4 regions of the Variovorax sp. LARHSF232 genome follow, and region 1 is predicted to be linked to each of the others. Evidence: predicted binding sites of a transcription regulator. Region 1 holds the regulator's gene; each other region holds the start of a gene.
The links. The regulator LexA, encoded in region 1, represses DNA repair genes until DNA is damaged. The targets are predictions, from matches to a motif close to ACTGTATNNNNATACAGT.
Positions count from the first base shown of each region.

Region 2: a site for LexA is predicted at 1,178-1,195, ahead of imuA (translesion DNA synthesis-associated protein ImuA). Genes of this name have one in related genera too.
Region 3: a site for LexA is predicted at 3,301-3,318, ahead of ACIPRI_RS08090 (ATP-dependent helicase). Genes of this name have one in related genera too.
Region 4: a site for LexA is predicted at 2,032-2,049, ahead of recA (recombinase RecA). Genes of this name have one in related genera too.

Region 1 covers NZ_JBIXJS010000005.1:72,568-80,140, forward strand. Annotated here, with positions in the region: gene ACIPRI_RS14575 (hypothetical protein) at 1-1,412, shown strand, start outside; gene ACIPRI_RS14580 (D-2-hydroxyacid dehydrogenase family protein) at 1,448-2,455, opposite strand; gene ACIPRI_RS14585 (hypothetical protein) at 2,524-2,865, opposite strand; gene lexA (transcriptional repressor LexA) at 2,987-3,670, opposite strand; gene ACIPRI_RS14595 (asparaginase) at 3,756-4,739, shown strand; gene ACIPRI_RS14600 (hypothetical protein) at 4,746-5,162, shown strand; gene ACIPRI_RS14605 (DUF6152 family protein) at 5,259-5,732, shown strand; gene adk (adenylate kinase) at 5,740-6,396, opposite strand; gene kdsB (3-deoxy-manno-octulosonate cytidylyltransferase) at 6,529-7,311, opposite strand; gene ACIPRI_RS14620 (Trm112 family protein) at 7,314-7,496, opposite strand; gene lpxK (tetraacyldisaccharide 4'-kinase) at 7,489-7,573, opposite strand, start outside.
Region 2 covers NZ_JBIXJS010000009.1:149,478-157,050, forward strand. Annotated here, with positions in the region: gene ACIPRI_RS21325 (collagen-like triple helix repeat-containing protein) at 1-969, opposite strand, end outside; gene imuA (translesion DNA synthesis-associated protein ImuA) at 1,208-2,017, shown strand; gene ACIPRI_RS21335 (DNA polymerase Y family protein) at 1,986-3,407, shown strand; gene ACIPRI_RS21340 (error-prone DNA polymerase) at 3,400-6,828, shown strand; gene ACIPRI_RS21345 (hypothetical protein) at 6,874-7,573, shown strand, end outside.
Region 3 covers NZ_JBIXJS010000002.1:577,296-584,868, reverse strand. Annotated here, with positions in the region: gene ACIPRI_RS08100 (PTS sugar transporter subunit IIA) at 28-495, opposite strand; gene hpf (ribosome hibernation-promoting factor, HPF/YfiA family) at 600-929, opposite strand; gene ACIPRI_RS08090 (ATP-dependent helicase) at 1,192-3,285, opposite strand; gene corA (magnesium/cobalt transporter CorA) at 3,546-4,532, shown strand; gene ACIPRI_RS08080 (xanthine dehydrogenase family protein molybdopterin-binding subunit) at 4,525-6,879, opposite strand; gene ACIPRI_RS08075 (5'-methylthioadenosine/adenosylhomocysteine nucleosidase) at 6,986-7,573, opposite strand, start outside.
Region 4 covers NZ_JBIXJS010000002.1:359,368-366,940, reverse strand. Annotated here, with positions in the region: gene argC (N-acetyl-gamma-glutamyl-phosphate reductase) at 1-284, shown strand, start outside; gene recX (recombination regulator RecX) at 294-752, opposite strand; gene recA (recombinase RecA) at 808-1,968, opposite strand; gene ACIPRI_RS07145 (MarR family winged helix-turn-helix transcriptional regulator) at 2,114-2,596, shown strand; gene ACIPRI_RS07140 (response regulator) at 2,647-3,321, shown strand; gene ACIPRI_RS07135 (sensor histidine kinase N-terminal domain-containing protein) at 3,362-4,807, shown strand; gene ACIPRI_RS07130 (sporulation protein) at 4,770-4,961, opposite strand; gene ACIPRI_RS07125 (biotin--[acetyl-CoA-carboxylase] ligase) at 4,983-5,804, opposite strand; gene ACIPRI_RS07120 (SET domain-containing protein) at 5,821-6,369, opposite strand; gene ACIPRI_RS07115 (DNA topoisomerase III) at 6,455-7,573, shown strand, end outside.

The DNA.
Region 1 (7,573 bases):
CGGCCAAGGAAGGCAAGCCTCGCCTGCAGGTGGAGCCGCTGTCGCCGGAGCCGGTGGCACAGGTGGCGGCGAAGCCGGCGCTGGCCAGCCCGCGGCCTGACGACCCGGCCGGGCGCGCCCAGGCCCAGGCACTGTCGCAACCGACGAGCGCTGCCACCGCCGAGCAGAGCCGGCGGGACGCCGAGCGCATGAAGGAGCTGGAGAGCGCCTTGGCCAGCGTGCGCGAGCAGTCGGCGCAGACACAGCGCCTGCTTCTGGAAATGCGTGCAGACCTGGCCCAGGCGCAGGCCAGCCGCTATCGCAACCCGCTGGTCTACGGACTGCTGGCCCTGATCGCATTGGCCCTGATTGCCCTGGCATTGCTCTGGCGCACCGCGCGCCGCGCCCGTGTGTCGGCGTGGTGGGGTGGCGCCGAAGAGCAGCGGCCGGGCGGCAGCGCGGCCCGGCCGGTACTGCCGCGCCGAGGCGAACTGATCGAAGAGGAGGACGAAGACGACGACGCCGGCAGTGCGGCGCCCGCCGATGTCTCCGGCCTGCGCTCCGCCCAGGGGCTGCGCGTCACCGCACTGCCGGCCGGCTTGGGCGCTTCGGCCTTCGATCGCGGCCAGGTACGGCAGGTCAATGCCGAGGAACTGTTCGACGTGCAGCAACAGTCGGAGTTCTTCGTTTCGCTGGGGCAGCACGAGCAGGCGATTGGCGTTCTGCGCGAACACATCGCTGCGAATCCCGGCACCAGCGCCCTGGCTTACCTGGATCTGTTGGGCGTACTGCATCTGCTGGGGCGCCGCGATGACTACACGACCCTGGCGCGAGAGTTTGGCTACAAGTTCAATGCGCAGGTGCCCGACTTCGAAAACTACAGCGCCGAGGGCCGCAGCCTTGAGCACTACCGGGACGCACTGGCGCGCATCATGGAGCAATGGCCGTCCCCGGGCACGGCGGAGCTGATCGAGGCGTTCGTTTTTCGCAAGCCCGGTTCGCATGACGAGAGCTTCGACCTGCCGGCCTACCAGGAACTGCTGCTGCTCTATGCGGTGGCGCGCGACCTGAGCGAATACGCAGGCCCCTGGGAGGCGCCGGCCCCGGCGCCGCCGTCAGCCGTTCGGCAGCGGGATAGCGGCGCGTCCGAGCGCGCCACCCAGCAAGAGACCGGGCCCATGCCTTACCTGAGCGAGGCGCCGGATGCGGCCAGCGCAGCGCAGCCCGTGCCGCCGCGGGAGATGCCCCCACTGGAGTTGGACCTGTCCGAGCTGGATCGGACCGCCTTCGAGACCTTGCCAGCGCCGATCGAGTCGCCTCAGGCGCAAAAGCCTGGCCCTTCGGTCGACCCCCATGTGATCGATTTCGATCCTTCCGATCCGGCCACCGACCGGGGCGACCTGCGTCCCCGGCATCTGGGCGTCAAGGTCTAGTCCAGTGGCGGCTGGCCGGCTGGCCGGCCGGCCGGTCAGCGGCGTACCTGCAACGCGCCCGGATTCACGATGTTGGTGGGGTTGCCCTTGATGAAGCTGACCACGTTGTCGAAAGCCTGACCGAAGTAGAGTTCGTAGCTCTCCTGCTCCACATAGCCGATGTGCGGCGTGCAGACGCAGTTCTCCAGGCGCAGCAAGGCGTGGCCCTGCAAAGGCGGCTCGCTCTCGAAGACGTCGATGGCGGCCATGCCCGGCCGGCCGCGGTTCAGCGCGGCAAGCAGTGCATCCTGCTCGACCAGTTCGGCGCGCGAGGTATTGACGAACAGGGCCGTGGGCTTCATGCGCGCCAGATCTTCCAGCCGCACAATGCTGCGGGTTTCGTCGGTGAGCCGAAGATGGATCGACAGCACGTCGGCGGAAGTGAACAGTGCCTCGCGGCTGCTGGCCACCTGGAAGCCGTCGGAGCGCGCCTTGGCACAGCTGGCGTCGCTGCCCCAGATCACCACTTGCATGCCGAAGGCCTGGCCATAGCGTGCCACCAGCTGGCCGATGCGGCCATAGCCCCAGATGCCCAGGGTCTTGCCCTTGAGCACCGAACCCAGGCCGAAGTTGGGCGGCATGGAGGCCGACTTGAGCCCCGATTGCTGCCAGGCGCCGTGCTTGAGGTTGCTGATGTATTGCGGCAGCCGGCGCATGGCGGCCATGATCAGGGCCCAGGTGAGTTCGGCCGGCGCCTGGGGCGAGCCGCTGCCCTCGGCCACGGCTACCCCGTGCTCGCTGCAGGCATTGATGTCGATGTGCGAGCCGGCGCGGCCGGTCTGCGAAATGAGCTTGAGCTTGGGCAGTTTCTCGATCAGTTGGCGCGAGATCTGGGTGCGTTCGCGGATCAGGACGATCACATCCGCGTCCTTCAGCCGCACTGAAAGTTGCCCGATGCCCTTGACCGTGTTGGTATAGACCTTGGCCGCGTAGGCATCGAGCTTCGACGCGCAGCGCAGCTTGCGCACCGCATCCTGGTAGTCGTCGAGAATCACAATATTCATGGCACGTGATTGTGCCTTGCGACCCGGTAACTACATGTTGTGCGGAGGCGGCGGAGCGCCCCGAATTCTTAGTGAATGCCGCCTACAGCGGGGCGCAGGCCATGCGCTTCAAGGGCGACCAGGCGGTCGAGTTCGGCGCAGACGTCAGCCATGCGGCCGGAGATCACCATGCGGCTTGCGTTGTGCGCGGCGCGGGGGTCGACCACGCGAATGACGCGCAGCGGCCGTGCGGTGTGGCCGGCACTTTCGGCTTTCTCGGCGCTGCCACGGGCGGCGCAGGCCGGCCGGATGGCCACATAGCGTAGATCGGAAGAGACACCGGCGCGGCGGCGGCGCGGCGCGATCCAGCGGCTGGCAAGCGCCTGCAGCGGCGAGATCAGGTCGGCAAGACTCAGAACAGCGATTCCCATGTGAACTCCAAAAGTGGCTTGAGGGTTGGACACAGGCAGGATTGCTTTCTCGGATTGAAGGGCCCGCGACAGGGTGATGGCCTTGCGCCATACGCCCGCCACCTGGCGCGGCCCCGGATGGCTACATGAGCATGGTGTTGCGGATCAGGCCGACAGCCAGGCCTTCGATCTCGAAGGGCTCGCCCGGCTGCACGATGATGGTCGGGTAGTCGGGGTTTTCGGCGTGCAGTTCGATCACTTGCTTGTTGCGCTTGAGGCGTTTAACGGTCACCTCATCACCCAGGCGCGCCACCACGATCTGGCCGTTGCGCGCCTCTTTGGTGGCTTGCACGGCCAGGAGGTCGCCGTCCATGATGCCGGCGTCGCGCATCGACATGCCGCGCACCTTGAGAAGATAGTCGGGCTGGCGCTGGAACAGGGTGCTCTCGACGTAGAAGGTCTGGTCCACGTGCTCTTGCGCCAGGATGGGCGAGCCCGCGGCGACGCGGCCTACCAATGGCAAGGCCAGTTGCGCCAAGCCGGGCAGCGGTAACGAATACTGGTTGTTGCGCGATTCGTTGATGGAACGCAGCGCATCGCCCTTGAGGCGGATGCCGCGCGAGGTGCCGCTCACCAGCTCGATGACGCCCTTGCGCGCCAGGGCCTGCAAATGCTCTTCGGCCGCATTGGCGGATTTGAAACCGAGCTCGGCCGCGATTTCGGCGCGCGTCGGGGGCGCACCGGTGCGGGCGATGGCCGCCTGAATCAAATCGAGGATTTGCTGTTGGCGGGCGGTAAGCTTGACGGGAAAGGGCAGGTTGAGCATGCGCTGAACTCCTAAGGATTCACCTTGGTTACTGGCTGCATATCCAGTAACTGTATTTTTAACCAGTTTTTCGGGATTGGCAAGCATGGGCGAAAAATTGCGCTCCGGCGACAGGCGTGTGCTGGTGCTGGGAACCGGCGGCACCGTCGCCGGCCGGGCCGCCAGCGCCGGCGACAACATCGGCTACGTGGCCGGGCAGGTCGGCGTGTCCGAGCTGCTGGCGGGCATCGAGGCGCCGGCGGGCATCGCGCTGGCCACCGAGCAGGTGGCGCAGGTCGACAGCAAGGATATGGAGTTCTCGATCTGGTGCGACCTGGCGCTGCGTTGCGCTCAGGTGCTGGCGGATCCCGCGGTGGCGGGCATCGTCATCACGCACGGCACCGACACCATCGAGGAGACGGCGTACTTCCTGCACTGCGTGCTGCCTTCGGACAAGCCGGTGGCATTGACCTGTGCGATGCGTCCCGCCACCGCGCTGTCGCCCGACGGTCCGCAGAACGTGCGCGACGCCATCGTGGTGGCGGCATCGCCGGGCGCGCGCGGCGTCAGCGTCGTGTGCGCCGGCACCGTCCATGGCGCGGCCGATGTGCAGAAGGTGCACACCTACCGGCTCGACCCCTTCAGCTCCGGCGACGCGGGGCCGGTGGCCTTCGTCGAAGAAGGGCAGTTGCGCATGGCCAAGGGCTGGCCAGCGGCCGGTCCGGCGATGGACGTCCTGCGGGAATTGGCGGCGGGCCGGGAAGCGCCGCGGGTGGAGATCGTGCTCAGCCACGCCGGCGCCCGCGGCCACCTGATCGACACCTTGCTGGCGGAGCGCGCCCGCGCTGTGCCCGGTGCGATTCAAGGCTTGGTGCTGGCCGCGACCGGCAACGGCACCCTGCATCACGAGATTGAAGGCGCGGCGGCGCGCGCCCAGGCGGCCGGGGTCGTGGTGTGGCGTGCCACGCGCTGCCTGGAGGGACGCATCCTGCCCAAGGCCGGCGATGCGATCCCTGATGCGGGCGCACTCAATCCGGTCAAGGCGCGCATCGCGCTGATGCTCGAACTGCTGCGCATCCACGGAAGCTGACGCGCCATGTTTGCCGCGCTGCAGACGCACGAATGGGCCTATCCGGCACTCGAGGCGCTGCATGTGCTGGGCATCGCGCTACTGCTGGGCAACCTGGTGGCGTTGGAGATGCGCGTTTTCGGGCGCGCCACTGCCATTCCGGTACAGGCTTTCGCTCGCCTGTCGCTCACCATCGCGCTGATCGGCTTTGCCCTGGCGGCCTGCACGGGACTGCTGATGTTCTCGACCCGGCCCGGCGAGCTGCTGGCCAACCGGTACTTCATCACCAAGATGACGCTGCTGGCCGCGGCTGGCGGCAACGCACTTTTCTTCCACCTGCGCGGCTCGCTGCGGCGCCTCGATTCCCTTGCAAGAGCCCAGATGTTGCTGTCCACTGGCATCTGGGTGGCGGTCGTGTTCTGCGGCCGCTGGATCGCCTACTGAGCCCCCAGGGGGCCGGGCCAGCCCGGCCCGCCCCCCCGCGGGGGATCAAGCAAAGTGGCAGAGCCACATTTGCTTGAGAGCTTGAGGAGTAAGCCGATGAAACGTCGTCAACTCGTTCTTGCCGCTGCAAGCATGCCGCTGATGGCGGGCCCTGCGTGGTCCCACCATGGCTGGAGCAGTTTCGACCAGGACCGCCCGATCTACCTGGAAGGCGTGGTCATGGTGTCGCGCTGGCAGAACCCGCATGTGGAGCTCGACATCGAGACGCCCGCTGGCATGAAGGTGCCGGCCGATCTGGCCCGGCGCAGCTTGCCGCCGCAAAGCGCGCCGGTCGATGGCCCGGGCTTGCTGGCCAAGGCGTCGGTACCGCGCCGCGCCGACCGCAAATGGGAGCTGGAGTTGGCGCCCCTGACGCGCATGCAGGCCTGGAAGATCCCGGAGATCAAGCAGGGCGCGCAGGTGTCGGCGGTGGGTTTCACCTTCAAGGACGAGGCCGGCGAAGCGATCGTGCGCGTCGAGTACCTGTTCCTCGACGGCAAGGTCTACGGGCTGCGTTCCAGCCCGGCTTGAAGCGTCTTCAGCTGCTGAGCGCGGCGAAGGCGCGCTGGGTGATCTCTTCGACCGGGCCGGTACCGCTGATGGCGCGGTACTTGGGCGCCGTTGCCGGGTCGGCCTTGGCCCAGGCCGAGTAGTAGTCCACCAGCGGGCGGGTCTGCTGGCTGTAGACATCCAGGCGCTTGCGCACCGTTTCTTCCTTGTCGTCTTCGCGCTGAATCAGGTCTTCGCCCGTCACGTCGTCCTTGCCTTCCACCTTGGGCGGATTGAACTTGACGTGGTAGGTGCGCCCCGACGCCGGGTGCGAGCGGCGTCCGCTCATGCGCTCGATGATGTCCGAGAAGGGCACGTCGATCTCGAGCACATAGTCGATCTTGACGCCGGCCGCCTTCATCGCATCGGCCTGCGGGATGGTGCGCGGAAAGCCGTCGAACAGAAAGCCCGATGCGCAGTCGGGCTGCGCAATGCGCTCCTTCACGAGATTGATGATGAGGTCGTCGCTCACCAGTGCGCCTGCATCCATCACGGCCTTGGCCTGCAGACCAAGCGGCGTGCCTGCCTTGACCGCTGCGCGCAGCATGTCGCCCGTGGAAATCTGGGGAATGCCGTACTTCTGGCAGATGAAAGTCGCTTGCGTGCCCTTGCCTGCACCGGGGGCGCCCAACAAAATCAGTCTCATGGTGTCCTCGGAGGGATTTCTAGTAATTTCTTTGTCGCGTCACGGTGGCCGCGGCAGGCCGCAATCCGCGTGACGGAATTGCATCGAGGATAGCATGCGCCCTGCGGCGTTCCCTCGGAGAACGCGCCTTCTTCAGGCCGCCAGCAGGCGTCGAACGCGGGCCAGGTCTTCCGGTGTGTCGATCCCCGGGCCCGGTGCGTGGTCGCTGATGTGTACCGCGATACGGTGGCCGTGCCACATGGCGCGCAACTGCTCCAGCGCCTCGCCGGTTTCGATGGGCGCCGGCGGCAAGCTTGGAAAGCGCTTCACGAAGCCGGCGCGATAGCCGTAGATGCCGATATGGCGCCATGGCGCCGGCGAAGGCAGCGCGCTGAAAGCGCCATTGACGTAGCCATCGCGCCACCAGGGAATGGGCGCCCGGCTGAAGTAAAGGGCCATGCCGCTTGCATCGAGCACCGCCTTCACGACGTTGGGGTTGAGGTAGTCGGCCAGGCTGTCGATGGCGTGCACGGCGGTGCTCATGGCGGCATCGGGCCGCTGCGCCAGGGTTTGCGCCACGGCGTCGATCAGGCCGGGTTCGATCAGGGGCTCGTCGCCCTGCACGTTGACCACGATCGCGTCATCCGCCAGGCCCAGCTTGTCGCAGGCCTCGGCCAGGCGGTCGCTGCCGCTCGCGTGGTCCTGCCGGGTCAGCAGCGCCTCGACACCGTGGGCGACGCAGGCCGAGACGATGCGCTCGTGGTCGGCCGCCACCACCACGCGGGCGGCGCCGGACCGGCTCGCGCGCTGCGCCACCCGCACCACCATCGGCAATCCGGCGAGGTCGGCCAACGGCTTGTCGGGCAGGCGGGTCGAGGCCAGGCGCGCCGGAATCAGCACCACGAAGCCGGCGCCTGTGTTGCTCGTCGCGGGCATGCTCAGATTCCGAGCTCTTCGTCGCTGAGGACGCGCGCTTCGTTTTCCAGCAGCACGGGGATGCCGTCGCGCACCGGGTAGGCCAGGCGGGCACTGTGCGACCAAAGTTCCTGCTGGGCGGGATGCCAGGTCAGCGGGCCCTTGGTCACGGGGCACACCAGCAGTTCGAGAAGCTTGCTATCCATCGAGCGATGATAGCTTTGCATCCAGTGCCGCGAAGAAGTCCGGCGCGGGCTGGAAGACGAGCGGCACGGCAAACGCG
Region 2 (7,573 bases), on a different contig from region 1:
ACCCGCGCCGGCACCGACACCCAGGCCTGCGGTGATCGAACCCACCACCGGGGTGAGCCCGCCGCCCGCACCGGCGCCGCTGCCGCTGGTCAGCAGGCCGCCGGCCGCGGTGACCGAGTCGCCCAGGCCCGAGGTGAGCTGGTTGCCCTGTAGAGCCCCGCCGACCTGGCTGGTCACGCCGGCCACAGGCACGCCCAGGCCCGTGCTATCGCCCAGCTGCTGCGTGGTGGCCGTCAGGGTGCGGTCGATCGGAACGATCACCTGGCTGTTGAGCCCGGTGGTGACCTGGCGCACCGCCGGGTTGTCGGTCACCGTCTGCAGCTTGCCGCCCACGCCGACGACGGTGTCACCCACCTTGTCCACCAGGCCGCCTGCGGTCGAGGTCACGGGACTGAGCGGCGTTTGCTGGCCCACGGTCGTGACCAGCGCGCCGGCGCTGGACACCGTCTGGCCGGCGCCCACCACCACCGGCGGCAGGCCGCCCAGGGTGCCGCCGACCGGATCGGTGCTCTTGCCGAGCTGGCCCAGCCCGCCGCTGACGGCGTCGCCGACCTTGTCGATGGTGTTGCCCGCGTTGGCGATGACGCCGCCCGCCGGAGTGTTCTGCCCCACACCCGACACGGCGTTGCCGACGCCGCTCACGGTTTCGCCGACGCCGCCGACGATCTGGCCGGTGGCCGAGGGCTTGAGGGTTTCGCCGCCGGTGCCGCCACCATTGCCACCGCCCGAGCCACCACCGGAGCCGCCGCCCGAGCCGCCACCGCCGACGGTGGTGCCTCCACCGCCACCGCCACTGCCGCTACCGCTACCACCATCCGCGGAGATGCCGCCGGGGGGGCCACCGCTGGTGCCGCCAAGATCGCTTTGCAGCTTGCCGCTGGAGTGGCAGGCGGCCAGGACCGCCAGCGCAGCGACGGCACTGGCCGTGCGCACGAAGGAAGCGAGTTGCGTATGGGAAAGGACTGTCATGAAGGGACCTCCTGGTTGGAACCTGCGAATTGCTGAATCGATTGAGCTTTTGTCCGACCTGGCGACGTGCGTCAGGCTGGTTCAGGATAGGTCTGGGTAACAATCCAAAACAAGTATGTGCAAAGTTCTCAAAATTGAGACAAGGTGTTCGAATGTGAAGAAATCACTCTGTCAGAAGTGCTAATCAACTTTGATGATGGACGAAAAGACTGTATAAAAATACAGTTATTCTTCCATCATGGGCCTTCTCTCCCTCTCCGCCGCTTACGTCGCTCCCGCCGGCCAACCGATCTGGCGCGGTGACGAGTTGGGCGCGGCCGACGCCGCGGCCCTGCCCACCGGCCATGCCGCGCTCGATGCGCAATTGCCCGGTGGCGGCTGGCCGGTGGGCGCGCTGACCGAGTTGCTGCAGGCCCAGCCGCAGGCGCATGCCTGGCAACTGCTGCTGCCGGCGCTGGCGCAAGTGGTGCAGCAGAAGAAGAGCGCGCCAGTGGCCCTGATCGGTGCGCCCTACGAACCCTTTGCCCCGGCCCTGGCGGCCGGCGGATTGCCGCCCGAGGCCCTGCTGTGGATCCGCTGCGAGGCCCCGGCCGCGCGCCTGTGGGCCTGCGAGCAGGCCCTGCGCTGCGCCGAGGTGGCTGCCGTGCTGGCCTGGCTGCCGCGCGCCCGGGTGGGCGAGTTGCGCCGGCTGCAGCTGGCGGCGGCGCAGCATGAGGCGCTGCTCTTCGTGTTCCGGCCCGAATCGGCGGCGCAATCGGCTTCGCCGGCGCGGTTGCGCCTGGCGCTGTCCGATGCCGGGCCGCAGCACATGGACATCCGCATCCTCAAGCGCCGCGGCCCACCGCTGGCCGCTCCGCTCACCTTGCCGGCACGCAGCGAGCGCCTGGCCGCCTTGCTGGCCGCCAGCCAGCTGCGCCGCAAGGCGCGCCAGCAGCAGGTGGGCGGTGCAGTGGTGGAGGGCGCGGCGGCGGTGGTGCGCATCGAGGCGCAGCCTTTGCCTATGAAGGAGGGCATCCATGCACTGGATCGCCTTGCGCTGGTTGCCTGACCCCCACGCTCGGCACTGCGTGTCCTCGCTGCCCCCCGAGGGGGCCGCCGGCGGCCTTGGGGCGGCCCGGCGGCCGCCGGATCTCGCCTTGCCCAGCATGGAAGCGCTGGGCTGGTGGGCCTTGCAGTTCACGCCGCGCGTTGCCTGGCTGGACGAAGCCCTGCTGCTGGAGGTTTCGGCCTGCGAGCGCCTGTGGGGTGGTCGGCTTGCGCTGATGCGCGAACTGGCGCGGCTCAACCCGGTGGCCGGCACCCGCATCCAGCAGGCCCATGGCGCCACCAGCCTGGTCGCGCTGGCGCGGCTGCGCCTGTTTGCGCGTGGCCAGCGGCCAACGCCTGATTGGCCTGCCGGCCTGCCGTTGGACACCTTGAGCGCCGCCCGCGAGCACCTCGAACTGCTGGCCCGCATGGGCTGCCGCAGCTGGGGCGATGTCGATGCCCTGCCGCGCGGCGGGCTGGTGCGGCGCTTCGGTACCGGCCTGCGCGACGCGCTCGATGCGGCCTGGGGCCGGGTGCCCGAACAGCACCGCTGGCTGCAACTGCCCGACCTGTTCGAGCAGAAGCTGGAGCTGCCCGCGCTGGCCGACAACGCCTCCGAGCTGCTGTGGTCGGCCAACCGCTTGCTGGCCAGCCTGCAGATCTGGCTACGCGCTCGCCAGCGCGGCGTGCTGGCGCTGGAGCTGCAATGGACGCTCGACCTCAAGCGCTACAACGGCGTCGACCTGCCGCGCCAGGAGCAGATCGCCGTGCGCACCGCCCAGCCCACGCAGGACATGGCGCACCTGCGCCGCCTGCTGAGCGAACGCCTGGCGCTGACCCGGCTGGGCGCGCCGGCCAACTGGATTGCACTGCGTTCGCTCGAAACCGTGCCCTGGGCCGGCGCCAGCACCAGCTTCCTGCCCGAGGACAACCGCAAGGGCGACAAGCTGCACGAGCTGGTCGAACGCCTCGGCGCCCGCCTGGGCCCGGACCAGGTGCTGATGCCGGTGGCCCAGGCCGACCACCGGCCCGAGCGCATGCAAAGCTGGAGGCGCGCCGCGCTGGCCGCATCGTCCGCTGCGCGAGCGGGCAGGAAGGCGCCGGCCAGATCCGAGGCGCAGCAGCAACAGCAGCAACAGCAATCGGGTGCCCTCTATCCCCCCTGGCTGCTGCGCGAGCCGCTGCCGCTGGAAGTTCGCGAGGGCCAGCCGCACTACCAGGGGCGCCTGGCCCGGCTGGTCGGCCCGCAGCGGGTGGAGGCCGGCTGGTGGAATGAAGGCCAGCTGGCGGTGCGCGACTACTTCATTGCCGAGAGTCCTGGTGCGGGCCTGGTGTGGGTCTTTCGCGAGCGGTCTTCGGCCTGGTTGACGGAAGAGCCAGCACGCTGGTTCCTGCAAGGCGTCTATGCCTGAACAACGCCCCCCGCGCCGCCCGCCCAAGGTGATCGCGCTGCCGCGCCGGCCGTCGCCGCCGCCACGGCAGCAGCCGGCACCCAGGCCGCCGCCTGCGCTGCCGGCCTATGCCGAGCTGCATTGCCTGTCCAACTTCAGCTTCCAGCGCGGCGCCTCGCATCCGGAAGAGTTGATCGAACGCGCTTACCGCCTGGGCTACTCGGCCCTGGCCCTCACCGATGAATGCTCGGTGGCCGGCGTGGTGCGCGCCCATGTGGGCCTGCGCGAATTGCTCGAAGCCCTGGACGAGCACGACAAGGCGCATCCCGAAGCAGCGCCACAGCCGCGCAACGAAGGCTTTCGCTTCCTGCCCGGCAGCGAGTTCGACTTCGGCAGATTCCGGCTGGTGGCGCTGGTGCATGACCTCGAAGGCTGGGGCAACCTGTGCGAGTTCATCACTGCCGCCCGCACGAGTCGCCGGGCCGCTCCCAAGACGAGTACCGAAGCCCTTCAGGGCGAAGGTTGCTTTGTGCGCGCGCCCAAGGGCGAGTACCACGTGAGCTGGGACGAGAGCGACCTCGCCTCGCTGACGCATTGCGAGATCCTGCTGGCGCCCAAGCGTTCGCCGGGCGGCCCGTCAGCGGATTTCGAAGACCTGCTGTGCGCCGATCTCACGCGCGCCCGGCAGCGCTTCGGCCCTCAGCTGTGGCTGGCGGTCGAGCTGTTCAACGAGTTCGACGACGACCTGTGGCTCGCCACCCTGCAGCGCGCCGGCGAAAAGACGGACGTGCCGCTCATCGCCAGCGGCGACGTGCACATGCACCTGCGCTCGCGCAAGCCTTTGCAGGACGTGGTCAGCGCCGTGCGCGAAGGCAAGAGCGTGGCCGAATGCGGCTTTGCGCTGCAGGGCAATGGCGAACGGCACCTGCGCGCGCGCATGCGCCTGGCCCAGCTCTACCCACCTGAATTGCTGGCCCACACGGCCGTGGTGGCGCAGCGCTGCCATTTCAACCTGGACGTGATCCGCGAGCACTACAAGTACCCGCTGGAAACCGTCGCCGGCGGCGAGACGCCGGCCCAGAGCCTGGCACGCAAGACCTGGGCGGGTGCGAATGAGAAGTTTCCGGGCGGCATCCCGCCCAAGGTGGGCAAGCAGCTCGAGCACGAGCTCACGCTCATCTGCGACATGAATTACGAGATGTTTTTCCTCACGGTGGAAGACATCGTGGCCTTTGCCAAGAGCAAGAAGATCCTGTGCCAGGGCCGCGGCTCCTCGGCCAATTCGGCGGTGTGCTTCTGCCTGGGCATCACCGCCATCAATCCGGAGACCGGCAACCTCCTGTTCGAGCGCTTCATGAGCCGCGAGCGGCGCGAGCCGCCGGACATCGACGTCGACTTCGAGCACCAGCGGCGCGAAGAGGTGATCCAGTACATCTACGAGAAGTACGGCCGCGAGCGCGCCGCCATCGCCGCGGTGGTGATCTGCTATCGATCGCGCAGTGCCCTGCGCGACGTGGGCAAGGCGCTGGACGTGGACGCGCGCCTGGTCGACGAGTTCGCCAAGGACCACTACTGGTTCAGCGACAAGGTGATGGCCGAGCGCCTGCAAGAGGCGCAGGAGCGCTGCGGCGTGACGCAAGACGCCTTCAAGCTCGTGCAGTGGATCGAGCTCACGCAAACGCTCAAGGGCTTTCCGCGGCACTTGAGCCAGCATGTGGGCGGCTTCGTGCTGACCCAATCGCGCCTCACGCGGCTGGTGCCGGTGGAGAACGCAGCCATGAAGGATCGCTCCATCATCCAGTGGGAAAAGGACGACCTGGAAGCCATGGGCATGCTCAAGGTCGACGTGCTGGCGCTGGGCATGCTTAGCGCGATCCGGCGCGCGCTCGACCTGCGTGCGCACTGGCGCAACACGCCGCTGGCCATGTACCAGATCCCGCAGGGCGAGGAGAAGGTGTTCGACATGATCTGCGACGCCGACACCATCGGCGTGTTCCAGATCGAGAGCCGCGCCCAGATGTCGATGCTGCCGCGCCTGAAGCCGCGCACCTATGAAGACCTGGTGATCGAGGTCGCCATCGTGCGCCCCGGCCCCATTCAGGGCGGCATGGTGCATCCCTATCTGAAAAAGCGCGAGATCCTGCGCAAGGGTGGCGAGGTCGACTACCCGTACCCCGCGCTCAAGCCGGCGCTGGAACGCACGCTGGGCGTGCCCATCTTCCAGGAGCAGGTGATGCAGATCGCGATGATCGCCGCCGCCTTCACGGCCGATCAGGCCGACCGTCTGCGCCGCTCGATGGCGGCCTGGAAGCGCAAGGGCGGCATCGAGAAGTTCTACGGCCCGCTGGTGCAGGGCATGATCGATCGCGGCTATGCGCCCGACTTTGCCGAGGGCATCTTCCAGCAGATCCTGGGCTTCGGCGAATACGGCTTTCCGGAAAGCCATGCGGCCAGTTTTGCGCTGCTGGTCTACGTCAGCGCCTGGATCAAGCTGCACGAGCCGGCCTGCTTCCTGGCAGCCTTGCTCGACTCGCAGCCCATGGGCTTTTACTCGCCCTCGCAACTGGTGCAGGACGCGCGCCGCCACGGGGTGGAGGTGCGGCCGGTGGATGTGCTGCACAGCGAACTCGATTGCACCCTGGAGCCCGCTGCCTTGGCGCTCGTCGCCGACGCGCGCTTTGCGAAGCGCCGTGGCAATGCGCCGCAGCCGGCCGTGCGCCTGGGCCTGCGCCGCGTCGGCAGCCTCAGCGAAGCCGGCGCCGAGCGCATCGTCCAAGCCCGCGTCCAGATGCCCTTTGCCAGCACCGAAGACCTGGCCCTGCGCGCCGAGCTCGATGCACGCGACATGGGCGCGCTGGCAGCGGCCGATGCGCTGGTTTCGCTCTCCGGCCACCGGCGCCAGCAGGTCTGGGACGCCACCGCCACCCGTGGCATGGGAGGCCGCGCACCGGCCCTGCTCAAGGGCGTGCCGATTCACGAACAGACGCTGGAACTGCCGGCCGCGCCCGAGGGCGAGGAGATCGTCGGCGACTACGCCTCGCTGGGCTTCACCCTGCGGCGCCATCCGCTCGCGCTGCTGCGCCCGCGCCTGGCGCGCATGCGCCTTTCAAGCGCGGCGCAGTTGCGCGACCTGAAAAGCGGCCAGATGGTGCGCGCCTGCGGCATCGTGATGGGCCGCCAGCGCCCGCAGACCGCCAACAACACCATGTTCGTCACCCTGGAAGACGAGACCGGCAACATCAACGTGATCGTCTGGGAGCGGGTGGCCGAGGAGTGGCGCGAGCCGCTGCTCAAGGCCAAGCTCCTGGCAGTGCAGGGCACCTGGCAGCGCGACGTCGACAGCGGCGGCGAGGTGCGCCACGTGCTGGCCACCGGCTTCAAGGATTTGACGCATCTCCTGGGACGGCTGGCCGAGAACAGCAAGAGCCGCGACTTTCACTAGGGCCTGTCGTGTGAACAGGCCCTAGCTTTTCGATACCCTTTGCACATGTCTTCGGAGATCCCCCTCGGCCGCCTGCACGCCCGCCGCCTGCGCGAGATGTATCGCTCCGCCGGCTGGCCCTGCTGCGACAGCATCGAGGTCGAGCTATTGGCTGCCGGCCTGCTGGAACGCGTGCGCACCGCCCACGGCCACGAGACCCTGCGCGTGACCGATGCCGGCATCGCGCGCATTGCCGGCACCCTGGTCGATAACCGCGCGGTGATGACCGCGCACGAGGCGCTGGTCGAGCGCGTGGCGCGCGAGATGACGCGCGCCGGCCGCATCGCCTGGCGTGGCCTCGCCCTGCGGGCGCGCATCGCGGGCGCCACGCCGCAAGACCCGCCGCGCTGGTGCATCGCCATGCCGGACGTTTTTTCCATCCGCAACACCAGCGTGGAGGCCTACGCCCACCCGGTCGTGCATGAGATCAAGGTGCGCCGCGCCGACCTCCTGTCCGACCTGAAGAAGCCGGACAAGCGCGCCGCCTACCTCGACCTGGGCGGCGAGTGCTGGTACGTGCTGGGCTGCGACGCCCGCGGCCGGCCGATCGCGACCGCCGACGAGATCCCGCCCGAATGCGGCGTGCTGCTGGCCAAGCCCGCGGGCGGCCCGCTGGTGGTGCTGCGCCCGGCCCAGCATCGCGCGTTGCCGCGTCTGCCGTTCCCGGTCTGGATGGCGCTGGCCAAGGCGCAGCCCGTGCCGGGCT
Region 3 (7,573 bases), on a different contig from region 1:
GAGTGAAAAGCCGGGGGGCCGGCATGTTTACGCGACCTGGGCCGACTGCCAGCTCGCGATCAGGGCGTGCAGCGCCGAGGCATCGGTGCTCGACTTGATCTGCTCGCGCAGATGGGCGTCCGACAGGAGCTCGGCAATCTCGGAAAGGATTTCCAGGTGCTTCTGGGTGGCGGCTTCCGGCACCAGGAGGAAGATCAGCAGCGCCACCGGCTGCTCGTCCGGTGCATCGAAGCCGATCGGGTGGGCCAGCTGGAACACCGCCGCCATCGGCGACTTCAGGCCCTTGATGCGGCCGTGCGGGATGGCAACGCCGTGGCCCAGGCCGGTGGAGCCCAGGCGTTCGCGGGCGAACAAGCTGTCGGTGATGAGGGCGCGGCCCAAACCATGGAGGTTCTCGAACAGCAGGCCAGCCTCTTCAAAGGCGCGCTTCTTGCTAGTTGCATCAACGCTCACAAGGACTTGAGCGGGCGGCAGGATGGACGCGAGGCGATTCATGGTGGGAGAGAGCGGGGGCGATTATGCACCCACCCCACAAAAAGCAAAGAGCCGCCAAAAGGCGGCCCGCAAGAGGATTTGCCCGAAGGCGTAACTACATCACGTTACATGACGCGCTTCGGTGCCTCGTGGTGGTGGTCCTGAAGACGATCCTTGTGGCGCACCACCTGGCGGTCCAGCTTGTCGACCAGTTCGTCGACGGCGGCATAGAGATCAGCATGGCTCGACTCGGCGAACATGTCATTGCCCTTGACGTGGATGTTGCATTCGGCGCGTTGCCGCCTTTCCTTCTCCTTCTGCTTTTCCACCGTCAGGATCACCTTGACATCGACCACCTGGTCGAAATGGCGTGTGATCCGGTCCAGCTTGCTGGTGACGTAGCTGCGCAGAGCGGGAGTGACGTCGAGGTGATGACCGCTGATCGTCAAATTCATAAGTGACCTCCTGGAATTGACGGTTGGGGAAATGACACCGCCCGGGGAACCGGGTGGCATCGACGGGAAAAAGGGGAGTTTCGGGGGGAGGGGAAGGGAGAGAACTGCGAGGGGTCGGATTCACTATGCCCGCCCCTGCAGCGAAAAGCAATGCTTGACCCCGCGTCGCGCTACTCGATATTTGTGACCATATCTTTACGTTTCGATTGGTGGCAAAGTCGTCCGGCTCGATGATTTCCAGCCCAAGGCCTGCTCCCAGGCCTTAACGCCAAGCCGCCCGCAGCCGGTTGCGCAGGTCGATGGCCGCCTGGGGCGGCGGCACCGCCGGCGGCCGCTCGGGCGGCGGCGGCCACACCACCTCTTCGAACGCCTTGGCGTCCTGCGCGGGGATGAAGCGCGTGCGGCCTGCATACAGATGGCGGTCGCCGCGGGCCGACTGCTGCGTCACATAGAAGCGCTGCGGCACCAGCAAGTGCAGATGATCGCGCGCCCGGGTCATCGCGACGTACAAGAGGCGCCGCTCCTCCTCGATCTCTTCGGCGCTGCCCGTCGCCAGGTCCGACGGCATGCAGCCGTCCACCACATTGAGCACATGCACCGAGCTCCACTCCTGCCCCTTGGCCGAGTGGATGGTGGAAAGGATCAGGTAGTCCTCGTCCAGCAGCGGCGGCCCGGAGCGGTCGCTGGTGGCGTCGGGCGGATCCAGGGTGAGCTCGGCCAGGAAGGCTTCCCGGCTGGCGTAGCCTGCTGCCAGGCGCACCAGCTGCTCGACGTCGGCACGGCGCACCGCCGCGTCTTCGTGCAAGCGCTCGAGGTGCGGCAGGTACCAGCGCAGCGCCAGCTCGGCATCGGCCGGCCAGGCCGCTTGCCCGTTGCGCAAGCCGGCATAGACGGCGGCAAACTCGACCCACTGCTCACGCGCCCCGGATGGCACGGCAAAGGACTGCAGGGCGGCGCCCGGATCGCTCGCGGTGTCCATGGCGTCCAAGAGGCGCGTGGCCGTGACGGGGCCGATGCCCGGGATGAGCTGCACCACCCGGAAACCGGCCTGCCGCCCCTTGGGGTTTTGTGCAAAGCGCAGCAGCGCCAGCAGGTCCTTCACATGCGAGGCCTCGAGAAATTTGAGGCCGCCGAACTTGACGAAGGGGATATTGCGCCGCGCCAGTTCCAGCTCCAGCGCGGCGCTGTGGCTGGAGGTGCGAAACAGCACCGCCTGCGATTTCAGCCGAAGCCCACCCTCGCGGTGCGCCAGCACCCGGTCGGCCACCCAGCGCGCCTGCTGGGCCTCGTCCGGCACCAGCACCAGCTGCGGCCGTCCGGCCGATGGCTTGTCGGTCCACAGGCGCTTGGCATGGCGCTCGCCGGCGCCCGCGATCAGCGTGTTCGATACGTCCAGGATCGGCTGGGTCGAGCGGTAGTTGCGCTCCAGCGTGACGATGCGCGCCGGTGCGCCAAACTGCGCCGGAAAGTCCAGGATGTTGCGCACCGTCGCGCCGCGAAAAGAATAGATGGACTGCGCGTCGTCGCCCACCGCCGTGAGGCCGCAGCCGTCGGGCTTGAGGCGCTGCAGGATGGCGGCCTGCAGACGATTCGTGTCCTGGTATTCGTCGACCAGCACATGGTCGAAGCGTCCGCCCAGTTGGGCTGCCAGGGTGGGCTCGGCCATCATCTCGTGCCAACCCAGCAACAGGTCGTCGTAGTCCAGCACGTTCTGCGCGCCCTTGGCTTCCACATAGGCACCGAACAGGCGCTTGAGCGGCTCTTCCCATTCGGCGCACCAGGGAAAGGCCTGGGCCAGCACCTCGTGCAGGCTGCCCTGGGTGTTGACCACGCGCGAATAAATCGACAGGCAGGTGCTCTTGAGCGGAAAGCGCTTCTCGGTGCCCGTCAACCCCAGTTCGTGCCGCACCAGTCCCATCAGGTCCTCGGCATCGCCCCGGTCGTGGATGGTGAAGTTCTCGGAAAGGCCGATCTGCGCCGCGTAGTCGCGCAGCAAGCGGGCGCCGATGCCATGAAAGGTGCCCGCCCAGGGCAGCGAAGGCGGGGTCTGGGAGCCCAGCCCGAGCACCTTGGCCAGCACATGTCCGGCGCGCTGCGACATCTCCTGCGCGGCCCGGCGCGAGAAGGTCAGCAGCAGCAGGCGCTGCGGGTCGGCGCCCTTGGCAACGAGGCAGGCGACGCGGTGCGCCAGGGTGCTGGTCTTGCCGGAACCGGCGCCGGCCACGATCAGCAGGGGGCGCGGATCGGCTTGTGCTTCGGTGTCGACGCCGTGCAGCACGGCCTCGCGCTGGTCGGCATTGAGGCCGGCCAGGGCGTCCTGCAGGCGGCGGGTGGAATCTTCAAGAAGGGCGGACATGGCGAAGTGCCCCGAACTGTACATCCATCCAGCTGGTGGCCGCGCGACGGCAACCCGAAGCGCGTGCCGCGTGGAGCCCGATGACATAATCGCGCCCGTCGAAATCTTGAAGGAGCTACGGCCTTGGAAACCTGCCCGTCTCGGCAGCTTTCAACTCCCTGCTGACAGCCGTCCGGCTTATTGGATGGGTGACAGGGGTCTGTTGAAAGCGCCCCACCACACGCCAATCCGTCCGTCGTCATTCATCAGGGAGTGAGCCCATGCTCAACATCTTCACGCTGGCCAACGGCCGCCTCGTCCAGGAAGAGATCGAGGCGCTCGAAGAGCTTTCCAAATTCCAGCCGATCTGGGTCGACCTCGAGTCGCCCACCTTGGAAGAAAAGCGCTGGATCAAGCAGTACTACGGCCTGTCCATCCCGGAAGACGCGATGGACGAGGACATCGAGGAGTCCGCGCGCTTCTATGAGGAAGACAACGGCGAACTGCACATCCGCAGCGACTTCCTGATCGCCGACGAAGAAGACCCGCGCTCGGTGCGCGTGGCCTTCATCCTGAACCAGCACAACACCGAACTGCGCAGCCGCGGCGTGCTGTTCTCGATCCACGACGAAGACGTGCCCGTATTCCGCCTGCTGCGCATGCGCGCACGCCGCGCACCGGGGCTGATCGAGGACGCCAAGGAGGTGCTGCTCAAGCTCTTCGACGCCGACGCCGAATACTCGGCCGACACGCTGGAAGCCATCTACGACGAACTGGAGATGGCCGGCAAGAAGGTGCTGTCGGAAAACGTGACCGACGAGCTGGCCGGCGAAGTGCTGGGTGCCATCGCGCGCCAGGAAGACCTGAACGGCCGCATCCGCCGCAACGTGATGGACACGCGCCGCGCCGTCAGCTTCATGATGCGCAGCCGCATGCTCAATGCCGAGCAGTTCGAGGATGCGCGCCAGCTGTTGCGCGACATCGAATCGCTGGACAACCACACGGCCTTCCTGTTCGACAAGATCAACTTCCTGATGGATGCGACGGTCGGTTTCATCAACATCAACCAGAACAAGACCATCAAGATCTTCTCGGTGGCGAGTGTGGCATTGCTGCCGCCGACCTTGATCGCCAGCGTCTACGGCATGAACTTCCAGATCATGCCGGAGCTGAATTGGCGCATGGGCTATCCCTTCGCCCTGGTCCTGATGGTCGCCAGCGCGCTGATCCCCATGTGGTATTTCCGCAGAAGGGGTTGGCTCAAGTAGCCAGCAGCGCCCACAGGCTGGCCCCGGTCACCGGCATCTGCAGGCGCGGCGCTTTGTCGGCGTGGCCGGCACGCGCCAGCGCATCGGCCACGGCGTTCACGACCGAAGGCGTGGCGCCGATGGTGCCCAGTTCGCCCACGCCCTTCACGCCCAGCGGGTTGTTGAGACAAGGCGTGGACGGGTCCATCTCGGTCTTGAAATCGGGCGAGCCGGAGGACTTGGGCAAGGCGTAGTCCATCAGGCTTCCGGTCACCAGCTGGCCGGTGTCGCGGTCGTACACGACCTGCTCCAACAGCGCCTGGCCAATGCCCTGCACCGCGCCGCCGTCGAGCTGGCCGCGCACGATCATCGGGTTGACCACGCGGCCGACGTCGTTGACTGACGCGTAGGCAACGACGTCGACCTCGCCGGTAGACAGGTCGACTTCCACCTCGCTGATGTGGCAGCCGTTGGGCCAACTGGGGCCGGCGACAGTGCTGGTCGAATCCATGAAGATGCGCTGCTCGGGCTGGCGTGCCGCCAACTCGAACAGGTCGATGGCCAGGTCGGTGCCGGCCACGCTGAAGCGGCCGGCGGCGTACTGCACGTCTTGTGGCGCGGCCTCGAACTCCTTGGCGGCCAGACCGCGTGCCTGCTCGATGGTGCGCTCGGAGCCGATCCGCACCGCCGAGCCGCCAGTAAAAAGCGAGCGCGAACCGGCGCTGCCGAAGCCGTTGCCGCGGTCGGTATCGCCCAGCACCACGCGCACCTTCTCGATGGGAACGCCGAAGGCATCGACCACCAGTTGCGCCAGCGAGGTGGCGATGCCCTGCCCCATCGCATTGACGGCGGAGAACACCTCGATCACACCCTCTTGCGGCAAAACGGCGACGGTCACGCGCTCCTCGAACACGTTGCCGCCGGTCCATTCCAGAAAGGTCGAGATGCCCAGGCCGCGCTGCTTGCCGCGGCGCCTCGACTCGGCGGCGCGCGCCTCGAAGCCGGTCCAATCGGCCAGCTGCAGCGCCTGGTCCATCACGTGCTCGAAGCGCCCGCTGTCGTAGACCTGCTCCATCGGGTTCTTGTAGGGCATCTGCTCGGGGCGGATGAAGTTTCGCCGGCGCAATTCGAGGCGGTCGATGCCGCTCTGGCGCGCCGCCTCGTCCATCAGCCGCTCGATGTTGAAGATGGCCTCGGGCCGGCCGGCGCCGCGGTAGGGGCCGGTGGGCGCGGTGTTGGTCATCACCGCCTTGAAGTGGAAATCGATGGTCTGGATGTCGTAGACGCTGGTCTGCACCCAGGGGCCGATCAGGAGCTGGATGGCGACGCCGGCGGCGCTGGGGTAGGCGCCCACATTCGCCAGCGTGTGCACGCGCAGCGCCAGGATCCTGCCGTCGGCGGCCAGCGCCAGTTCGGCCTGCGCATCGACGTCGCGGCCATGGGTGGAAGAAACGAACTCCTCGCTGCGCTCGGCAATCCATTTCACCGGCCGCCGCAGGCTGCGCGCGGCAATGGCGACCAGCGCGTCTTCCGGATACAGCCCGGTCTTCATGCCGAAGCCCCCGCCCACGTCGCCCACCACCACGCGCAGTTCTTCCGGCGCGATGCCCAGCATCTCGCCGGCGATGGTGTTGCGCACGGCCGAAGGCATCTGGGTGCTCATGCGGATGGTGGTGCGGCCGCTCGCCGCATCGAACTGCGCCTGCACCGAGCGCGGCTCGATGGTGACGGCCGCCAGGCGCTGGTGGCGGATCGGGAGCTTCACCACATGCGCGGCCTGGGCGAACGCGGCGGCTGCGGCGGCAGCGTCGCCGTGGCGCATCTCGGCCGAAATGTTGTCGGGCAAGCCCTCGCACAGCAGCGGCGCGCCGGGTTCCAGCGCCTGCGCCGGATCGACCACCATCGGCAGTTCCTCGTACTCGACGAACACGGCTTCGGCGGCATCGCGCGCCTGCTGCAAGGTGTCGGCCAGCACGGCCGCCACGCACTCGCCCACGTAGCGCACCCGCTCATGCGCCAGCGCGTGGCGCGGCGGCGTGGCGGCGGGGTTGCCGTCGGCGCGTCGAAAGCCCGCAACGCCAGGAATGGGCTTGACGCCGGTCGCCAGCAGATCGGCGCCGGTGAAGACCTTGGCCACGCCGGGCATGGCGGCAGCGCCGGCCGTGTCCACCGAGACGACGCGCGCATGCGGATAGGGCGAGCGCACGAAGGCCACGTGCAATTGCCCTTCGACCCGCACGTCGTCCGTGTAGCGGCCCTTGCCGGCCAGCAGGGCCTCGTCTTCCAGCCGGCGCACCGCCTGGCCACTGCCGAAGCGGGCGGCCTCGGCCGAAGAGGAGGAAGGGCTGGCTGCAGCTGCAGTGTTCATGGGCTGGACCTCTCGTGGGGATGAAGCTGGCGGCGCGATGAGCGCCGCAAATCATGCCGCAGAAGCGCTCAGCCTGCTGGGGCAGGTGCGCACCCTCACCGAAGCATCAAGGCGGCAGCAGGGGCAGCAAGGTGCCGATCAAGGCGCGCGCCTGCACGCCGGCCACTTCTTCGAGGTAGGCCGGGAAGTCGACGTGCGCCTGTTCATCGGCGCGGTCCGAGATATTGCGCACGGCGGCAAAGGGCACGCCATGGTCGTGGCAGACCTGGGCCACGGCAGCAGCTTCCATTTCCACCGCTAGCGCATCGGGCAGAGCGCTGCGCAACTGCTGCGCCTCGTCGGCGCGCGTGACGAAGCGGTCGCCGCTGATCAGCAAGCCATGGTGAATGCGCGGCGCGGCCAGTCCGAAGCGTCGACACGTGGCGGGGTCGATCATATCGGCGGCGCCAAGACTGCGCGCCGCTGCGAGCAGCAGCGCCGTCAATTCGAGATCGGCGGCAAAGCGTGCACGGCCGTAAAGCGGCACCTCGTAGCGCGGAAAGAGCGGCGAGGCATCCATGTCGTGCTGCAGGAATTCGCTGCCGATCACGGTGTCGCCCACCTTCACATCAGGATGCAGGCCGCCAGCCAACCCGGTGAAGACGATACGCCTGGCACCAAAGCGCTCGATCAACGCGGCCGCGGTGGTGGCCGC
Region 4 (7,573 bases), on a different contig from region 1:
ATCTGGATCTGCTGCCGGGCAGGCCCAAGGCGGGCGACCTGCACGATGCGCTGGCCTCGCATTACGCCAAGAGCAACACGCCCGAGCAGTTCGTGAAGGTGCTGCCGCCCACCGAAGACGGCAAGCTCGATCCGCTGGGCCTGAACGACACCAACGTGCTGGAGCTGCGCGTGTTCCCCAACGAAGACCACCGCCACGCGGTCGTCATCGCCCGGCTGGACAACCTGGGCAAGGGCGCCAGCGGCGCCGCGGTGCAGAACCTGAAGCTGATGCTGGGGCTGTGAGCCAGCGGGCTAATCGTCCTCGGCGTCGAATGCGCCGCGGATGACCCGGCTGACCGCCGCCGCGGCAAATCCGCGCGCCAGCAGGAAGCGCGTTTGACGCGCCCGCTCGGCGGGACTCTCCGGCGGGGTGCCGAAGCGGCGCCGCCAGACCTCCCGGGCACGCTCGACCTCGGTGGCCTGCAATTGCTCGAGCGCACCGGCGATGGCTTCGGGCGCAACGCCTTTTTGCTGCAGCTCCTGCCGCACCCGCAGCGTGCCCAGCCGCTTTGCGCGCTGGTGCAGCACCGACTGCACGACCCGCGCCTCGCTGATGAAGTCGCGGGCGGCGAGTTCATCCAGCGCTTGCGCCAGGGTGCCGGGCTCTTCTTCGTACTTGGCCAGCTTGCGCTCCAGCTCGGCGCGCGAGTGCTCGCGCTGCGCCAGCAGGCGCAGCGCGCGGCCTTTGAGGGAAGGAGCGTCGAATGCCATGTCGGTTCCAGGGCCCGCGACAGAGCGGGCGACCTCGCAACTTGAAGCCGGCGGCTTACTTGTCGCCCTTGTCCGACTTGTCGGCCTTCTCAGCCTTCTCGGCCTTCTCGGCCTTCTCGGCTGCCTTGTCCGCCTTCGAGGGCTTGGCGGCAGCGGGGGCGGCTTCTCCGGTGGCGTCCGCTGCCAGCAGCGGGATGCCCAGCGAATCGCGCACCTTGTTCTCGATCTCGTGCGCCAGCGCGGGGTTCTCGCGCAGGAATTCGCGGGCGTTGTCGCGGCCCTGGCCGATCTTCTCGCCGTTGTAGGCGTACCAGGCGCCGGACTTCTCGACGATGCGGTTGTTGACGCCCATGTCGATGACCTCGCCCTCGCGCGAGATGCCCTCGCCGAACAGGATGTCGAACTCGGCCGTCTTGAAGGGCGGGCTGACCTTGTTCTTCACCACCTTGACCCGGGTCTCGTTGCCGATGGCTTCTTCGCCCTTCTTGATGGTGCCGATACGGCGGATGTCCAGCCGCACCGAGGCGTAGAACTTCAGCGCATTGCCGCCGGTGGTGGTTTCGGGGCTGCCGAACATCACGCCGATCTTCATGCGGATCTGGTTGATGAAGATGACCATGCAATTGGTCTTCTTGATGGTGGCGGTGAGCTTGCGCAGCGCCTGGCTCATCAGGCGCGCCTGCAGGCCGGGCAAGGCGTCACCCATCTCGCCTTCGATTTCGGCCTTGGGCGTGAGCGCGGCGACCGAGTCGATCACGATCAGGTCGACGGCACCGGAGCGCACCAGCGAATCGACGATTTCCAGGGCCTGCTCGCCGGTGTCGGGCTGGCTGATCAGCAGGTCGGACAGGTTCACGCCGAGCTTCTGTGCGTACTGCACGTCCAGCGCATGCTCGGCGTCGACGAAGGCGCAGGTGCCGGCCTGGCGCTGCATCTCGGCGATGACCTGCAGGGTGAGGGTGGTCTTGCCCGAAGATTCCGGGCCGTAGATTTCGATGACGCGGCCGCGTGGCAGGCCACCGACGCCCAGGGCGATGTCCAGGCCCAGCGAGCCGGTGGAGACGACCTGGATGTCTTCCAGCGCCTCGCCTTCGCCCAGCCGCATGATCGTGCCCTTGCCGAACTGCTTTTCGATCTGGGCCAGCGCGGCTTGCAAGGCCTTGGCTTTTTCACTGTTGGCGTTGGCGATGCTGGCACCCTTGACGACTGCGTCCATATGGAAATCTCCTTGAAAAATCAACAGGTTGAGTATTCTTCATCGACCTGTTTCAAATCACAGGCTGGATGCTTGAACAGTAGTGTACGGGGCTGTACGGGCGAGTAAAGCTCAAAATTGGTCAGTTTGCTTTACCATCTGAGCCATGCCCGAATACGATGCTTGGCGCCAGACCCACCTGGGCCGGCTGCTCGGCCATGCCATGCGCCGCTTCGACGATCGCGTGCTCACGTTGATGGCACACGACGTCGAGGTGCCCTTGGCGCTGTCCAACCTGGCGGCGCGCGCGCAGATCAGCGCCGCCCATATCCACATCACGCGCCACCTATCGCGCGGCGGCTCGCGCTTGAGCGAGCTGGCCGGGCGGGCCGGCATGAGCAAGCAGGCCATGGGCACGCTGGTGGACCAGTGCGAGGCCTGGGGCCTGGTCACGCGCGGCCCCGATCCGCTCGACGCGCGGGCCCGCCAAGTGCAATTCACCGCCGACGGCCTGGCCTGGCTGGAGGCCTTCCGCCGCGCGGTCGCCCAGGCCGAACGCGAGTTTCGCGCCAGCGTCGGCAACGAAGTTGCCACCGTGGTGGCGTTGGGGCTGGAAGCCTATGCCGGCGATGCCGGCCGACCGGCCTGACGCAGGCCGCCGCGCCGACTCCTAGAATCTGGAAAGAATTGGAGACAATCATGCGCATTCTGATTGCCGAAGACGACCAGGTGCTGGCCGACGCCCTGTTGCGCAGCCTGCGCACCTCGGGCGCAGCCGTGGACCACGTCGCAAGCGGCACCCAGGCCGACGCCGCGCTGCTGACCAACAGCGAATTCGATCTCCTGATCCTGGACCTGGGCCTGCCCGGCTTGCATGGCCTGGAGATCCTCAAGCGTCTGCGCGCTCGCGGTTCGCAGCTGCCGGTGCTGGTGCTCACCGCCGCCGACAGCGTGGAAGAACGCGTCAAGGGCCTGGACTACGGCGCCGACGACTACATGGCCAAGCCCTTTTCGCTGCAGGAGCTGGAGGCGCGGGTGCGCGCCCTCACGCGGCGCGGCATGGGCGCCACCAGCAACGCCATCCGGCACGGCCCGCTGGTCTACGACCAGGCGGGGCGCGTGGCCACCATCGATGGCAAGATGATCGAGCTGTCGGCGCGCGAACTGGGTTTGCTCGAGGTGCTGCTGCAGCGCGCCGGCCGGCTGGTCAGCAAGGACCAGTTGGTCGAGCGGCTGTGCGAATGGGGCGAGGAAGTGAGCCTCAACGCGATCGAGGTCTACATCCACCGCCTGCGCAAGAAGATCGAGAAGGGCCCGATCCGCATCGCCACGGTGCGGGGGCTGGGCTATTGCCTGGAAAAAATCCAGTCGTAGCCTGCCGTTGGCCCCCTGAACAGATTCCCCGGACCCACATTTGAGACTCTTCCAACGCGGCCAGCGCTCGCTCTTCGGCGAGATCCTCGACTGGATGCTCACGCCGCTTCTGCTGCTGGTGCCGGTAAGCATTGGCGTCACCTGGCTGGTGGCGCAGGGCATTGCCAACCGGCCCTTCGACCGGGCGCTCGAGTTCAATGCGCTGACGCTGGCCAAGATGGTCACCCTGGAGCAGGGGCTGGTGCATTTCCAACTGCCGCAAGCGGCCGGCGAGATCCTGCGGGCGGACGGCACCGACCGCGTCTACTACCAGGTGCTGGGCGCCGACAAGCGCCTGTTGAGCGGCGATGCCGAGGTGCCGCCGCCCGAGGACGAGGAAGACCCGGGTGTCGTGCTGCTGCGCGACGACAAGCTGCGCGGCGACCTGGTCCGCGTAGCCAGCACCTGGATCGAGTTGCCACAACCCGACGGCCCGCCGCTGAAGGTGTTGGTGCAGATCGCCGAGACGCGCGAAAAGCAGCAGGTGCTGGCGGCTGAGATCATCAAGGGCGTGCTGCTGCCGCAGTTCGCCATCCTGCCGCTGGCCATTCTCTTGATCTGGCTGGCGCTGGTGCGCGGCATCAAGCCGCTGTCGGACTTGGAGGACCGCATCCGCGAGCGCCGGCCCGACGACCTGAGCCCGTTGGACGACAGCGCGGTGCCGGTCGAGGTGGCACCGCTGGTGATGTCGGTCAACGGCCTCTTGTCCAAGCTGAAGGACTCTCTGGCGACGCAAAAGCGCTTCCTGGCCGATGCCGCGCACCAGCTCAAGACGCCGCTGGCGGGCCTGCGCATGCAGGCCGACCTGGCGCAGCGCGAGGGCGCCAACGCCGACGAGCTCAAGCAGTCGCTCAAGCAGATCGGGCGCTCCAGCATGCGCGCCACCCACACGGTGAACCAGTTGCTGGCCCTGGCCCGCGCCGAGGGCGGTGGTGGCGCGCTGGCGGCGCAAAATTGCGACCTGGCGCGCCTGACCATCGAGGTGGTGCGCGAGGCCGTGCCGCGCGCCATGGACAAGGCGCTGGACCTGGGCTATGACGGCCACCAGCCCGGCGCACCGGGCGTGCAGCTGGAGGGCCATCCAACCTTGCTCAAGGAGCTGATCCGCAACCTGGTGGACAACGCCATTGCCTACACGCCCTCATCGCCCGAGCAGCCTGGCGTGATCACCGCGCGCGTGCTGGGCGACCCCTTCGGCCACGTGCTGGTGCTGCAGGTGGAGGACTCGGGCCCGGGCATTTCCGAGGGGGAGCGCGAGCTGGTGTTCGAGCCCTTCTACCGCGTGCTGGGCAACGAGGCCGACGGCTCGGGCCTGGGCCTGCCGATCGTGCGGGAGATTGCGCGCCGGCACGACGCCATCGTGACGCACGAAGAAGCGCATCCCGGCAAGAAGCCGCCGGGCTCGCGCTTCAGCGTGCGCTTTGAGGCGAAGCGCTCGCGGGCCTGATCTGAAGCGCCTCGGGCCGCACCTGCTGCGACAGGCGCTGCGGCTCGCGCTCGCTGAAGGACGCCGGCAGCAGCCCGAAGGCGGCCAGCCCGCCCTGGGTCCAGGCAAAGTACAGGCCGTTGGCCAGCACGAGAGCGAGCAGCAGGATGCGCACGGTCTTGTTCTTTCGCTTCGATCAACAAGCAGCGCGCGGGCGCACGCTGACTTCTGAACTGGTGATGGACGTCATGCCGGCGGCCGTATGCACGAGCAGTTCGCCGGTCCAGCCCACGCCTTCGCATCGGCCGCTGGTGCCGTCGCTCAGCTGCACCTCGCGCCCGCGCAGGGCGTCGCGCGCGGCAAAGCGTTCGGCCAGGGGCGCGAAGCCGGTGTCGGCAAATTCCAGAACCGTCTGCAGCAAGGGGGCCGCAATCTGCAACAGGGCACCGGGCGCGCTCGCCTGCGGGCGCCATTCGCGCAGGCAGGCCGGCGGGGTGCTCATGCCCTGTGCGTCGCGCCGGCCGATGTTGAGGCCGGTGCCGATCACCACATAGCGCCCGGCCGTCGCGTCCGCAGTGGAAGCCTCGCCCTGGGAGATGGCGGTTTCGATCAGGATGCCGCCCAGCTTGCGATCTTGCAGCCACAGGTCGTTGGGCCACTTGAGCGCCAGCCCGGCACGGGCACCCGGATCCAGCGCCTCGGCCACCGCCACGCCGACCGCCAGCGACAGCCCCGACCAGTCGCGCGGCGCCAGCGGCAGGCCCAGCGAAAAGGTCAGCGACGGCGCCGCATCGGCATCGTCCGACTGGCTCTGCCAGGGGCGTCCCATGCGGCCGCGGCCGGCGCTCTGGCGCCGCGCCACCAGCAGCACCGCCTCGGTGGCCCGGCCGCCGCGCGCGCGGCGCATCAGCTCGGTGTTGGTGGAATCGATTTCGTCGACCAGCTCGACACGGCAGCCCGGCAGCACGGCATGGAGCTGCGCTTCCAGTTCGGCAATGGGCCAGGCTTGGGCGGACATGACGGGGCTCAGTCCTTCAGTCCTTCTTTTTGGACTTCTTCTTTTTGTTCTTGGCCTTTTTCTTCTTCTTTTTCTTCTTCTTGCCCTCGTCCTCGTCGTCGGGCGGCGACAGCAGGGTGCCGCGGCAGGCCTCGGCGCCGCACCAGCAGGGGAATTCGGCCAATAGCTTGGGCGTGTACTCTTCGTCGATGATCAGGCCGTAGTCGTAGCTGAGCTCTTCACCGGCCGGGATGTTGCGCAGGGCCTTGATGAAGATGCGGCCGTTCTGCTCGTCAGCCTCGCAGTTCGGGTCGCACGAGTGGTTGATCCATTTGGCCGAATTGCCGTTGATCTTGCCGTCGATCACGCGCTCGTCATCGACGTGGAAGTAGAAGGTATGGTTGGGCTGCGACGGGTCGTGCGGGTGGCGGCGCAGCGCCTCTTCCCAGGTGATGACCTCGCCCTTGTACTCGACCAGGGTTTCGCCTTCGGCAATGTCCTGTACGGCAAACACGCCGTTGCCATGGACGCCGGAGCGTCGCGTCTGAATGCGGCGACCGCTGATCGGGGTGGATTTTGAAGGCATCGCCGAAGTCTGTTAGTTTGAATACAGGCACACATGCGCGTGCGTGCGTACGCGTGAGAAGCGCCAGATTGTAGAGAGAGCCGAGATGACGAAGACATTGGTGATTGCAGAAAAGCCGTCGGTGGCCCAGGACATCGTGCGTGCACTCACGCCCGTGGCTGGCAAGTTCGACAAGCACGACGAGCATTTCGAGAACGAGAAATACGTCGTGACCAGCGCCGTGGGCCACCTGGTGGAGATCCAGGCGCCCGAAGAATATGACGTGAAGCGCGGCAAGTGGAGTTTTGCCAACCTGCCGGTGATTCCGCCCCGCTTCGACCTGAAGCCGGTGGAAAAGACCAAGACGCGCCTGAACGCCGTGGTGCGCCAGGCCAAGCGCAAGGACGTGTCGGCCCTGGTGAACGCCTGCGACGCGGGGCGCGAGGGCGAACTGATCTTTCGCCTGATCGAGCAGTACGCCGGCGGCGCCAAGCCGCTGGGCAAGCCGGTCACGCGCCTGTGGCTGCAGTCGATGACGCCGCAAGCCATCCGCGACGGCTTCGACAGCCTGCGCAGCGAACAGCAGATGCAGGGCCTGGCCGACGCCGCACGTTCGCGCTCCGAGGCCGACTGGCTGGTGGGCATCAACGGCACGCGCGCCATGACCGCTTTCAATTCGCGCGACGGCGGCTTCTTCCTGACCACCGTGGGCCGGGTGCAGACGCCGACCCTGTCGGTGGTGGTGGAGCGCGAGGAACAGATCCGCAAGTTCGTCAGCCGCGACTACTGGGAAGTTCATGCGGCATTCCAGGCGGAGGCCGGCCAGTACCCGGGCAAATGGTTCGACCCCAACTGGAAGAAGGCCAACGCGCCCCTGTTGCCCAGCGGCGAGCCCGACCCGGAGCAACGCGCAGACCGCGTCTGGAACGAGCGCGATGCGCTGGCCATCGCGCAGGCAGCACGCGGCAAGCCCGCCTCCGTCACCGAAGAGAGCAAGCCCAGCACGCAGGCCCCGCCCCTGCTGTTCGACCTGACGTCGCTGCAGCGCGAGGCCAACAGCCGCTTCGGCTACTCGGCCAAGACCACGCTGGCGCTGGCGCAAAGCCTGTACGAGCGGCACAAGGCACTGACCTACCCACGTACCGATTCGCGCGCCCTGCCCGAGGACTACCTGCCGGTGGTCAAAGAGACCATGGGCATGCTCGCCAACAGCGGCATGCGGCAC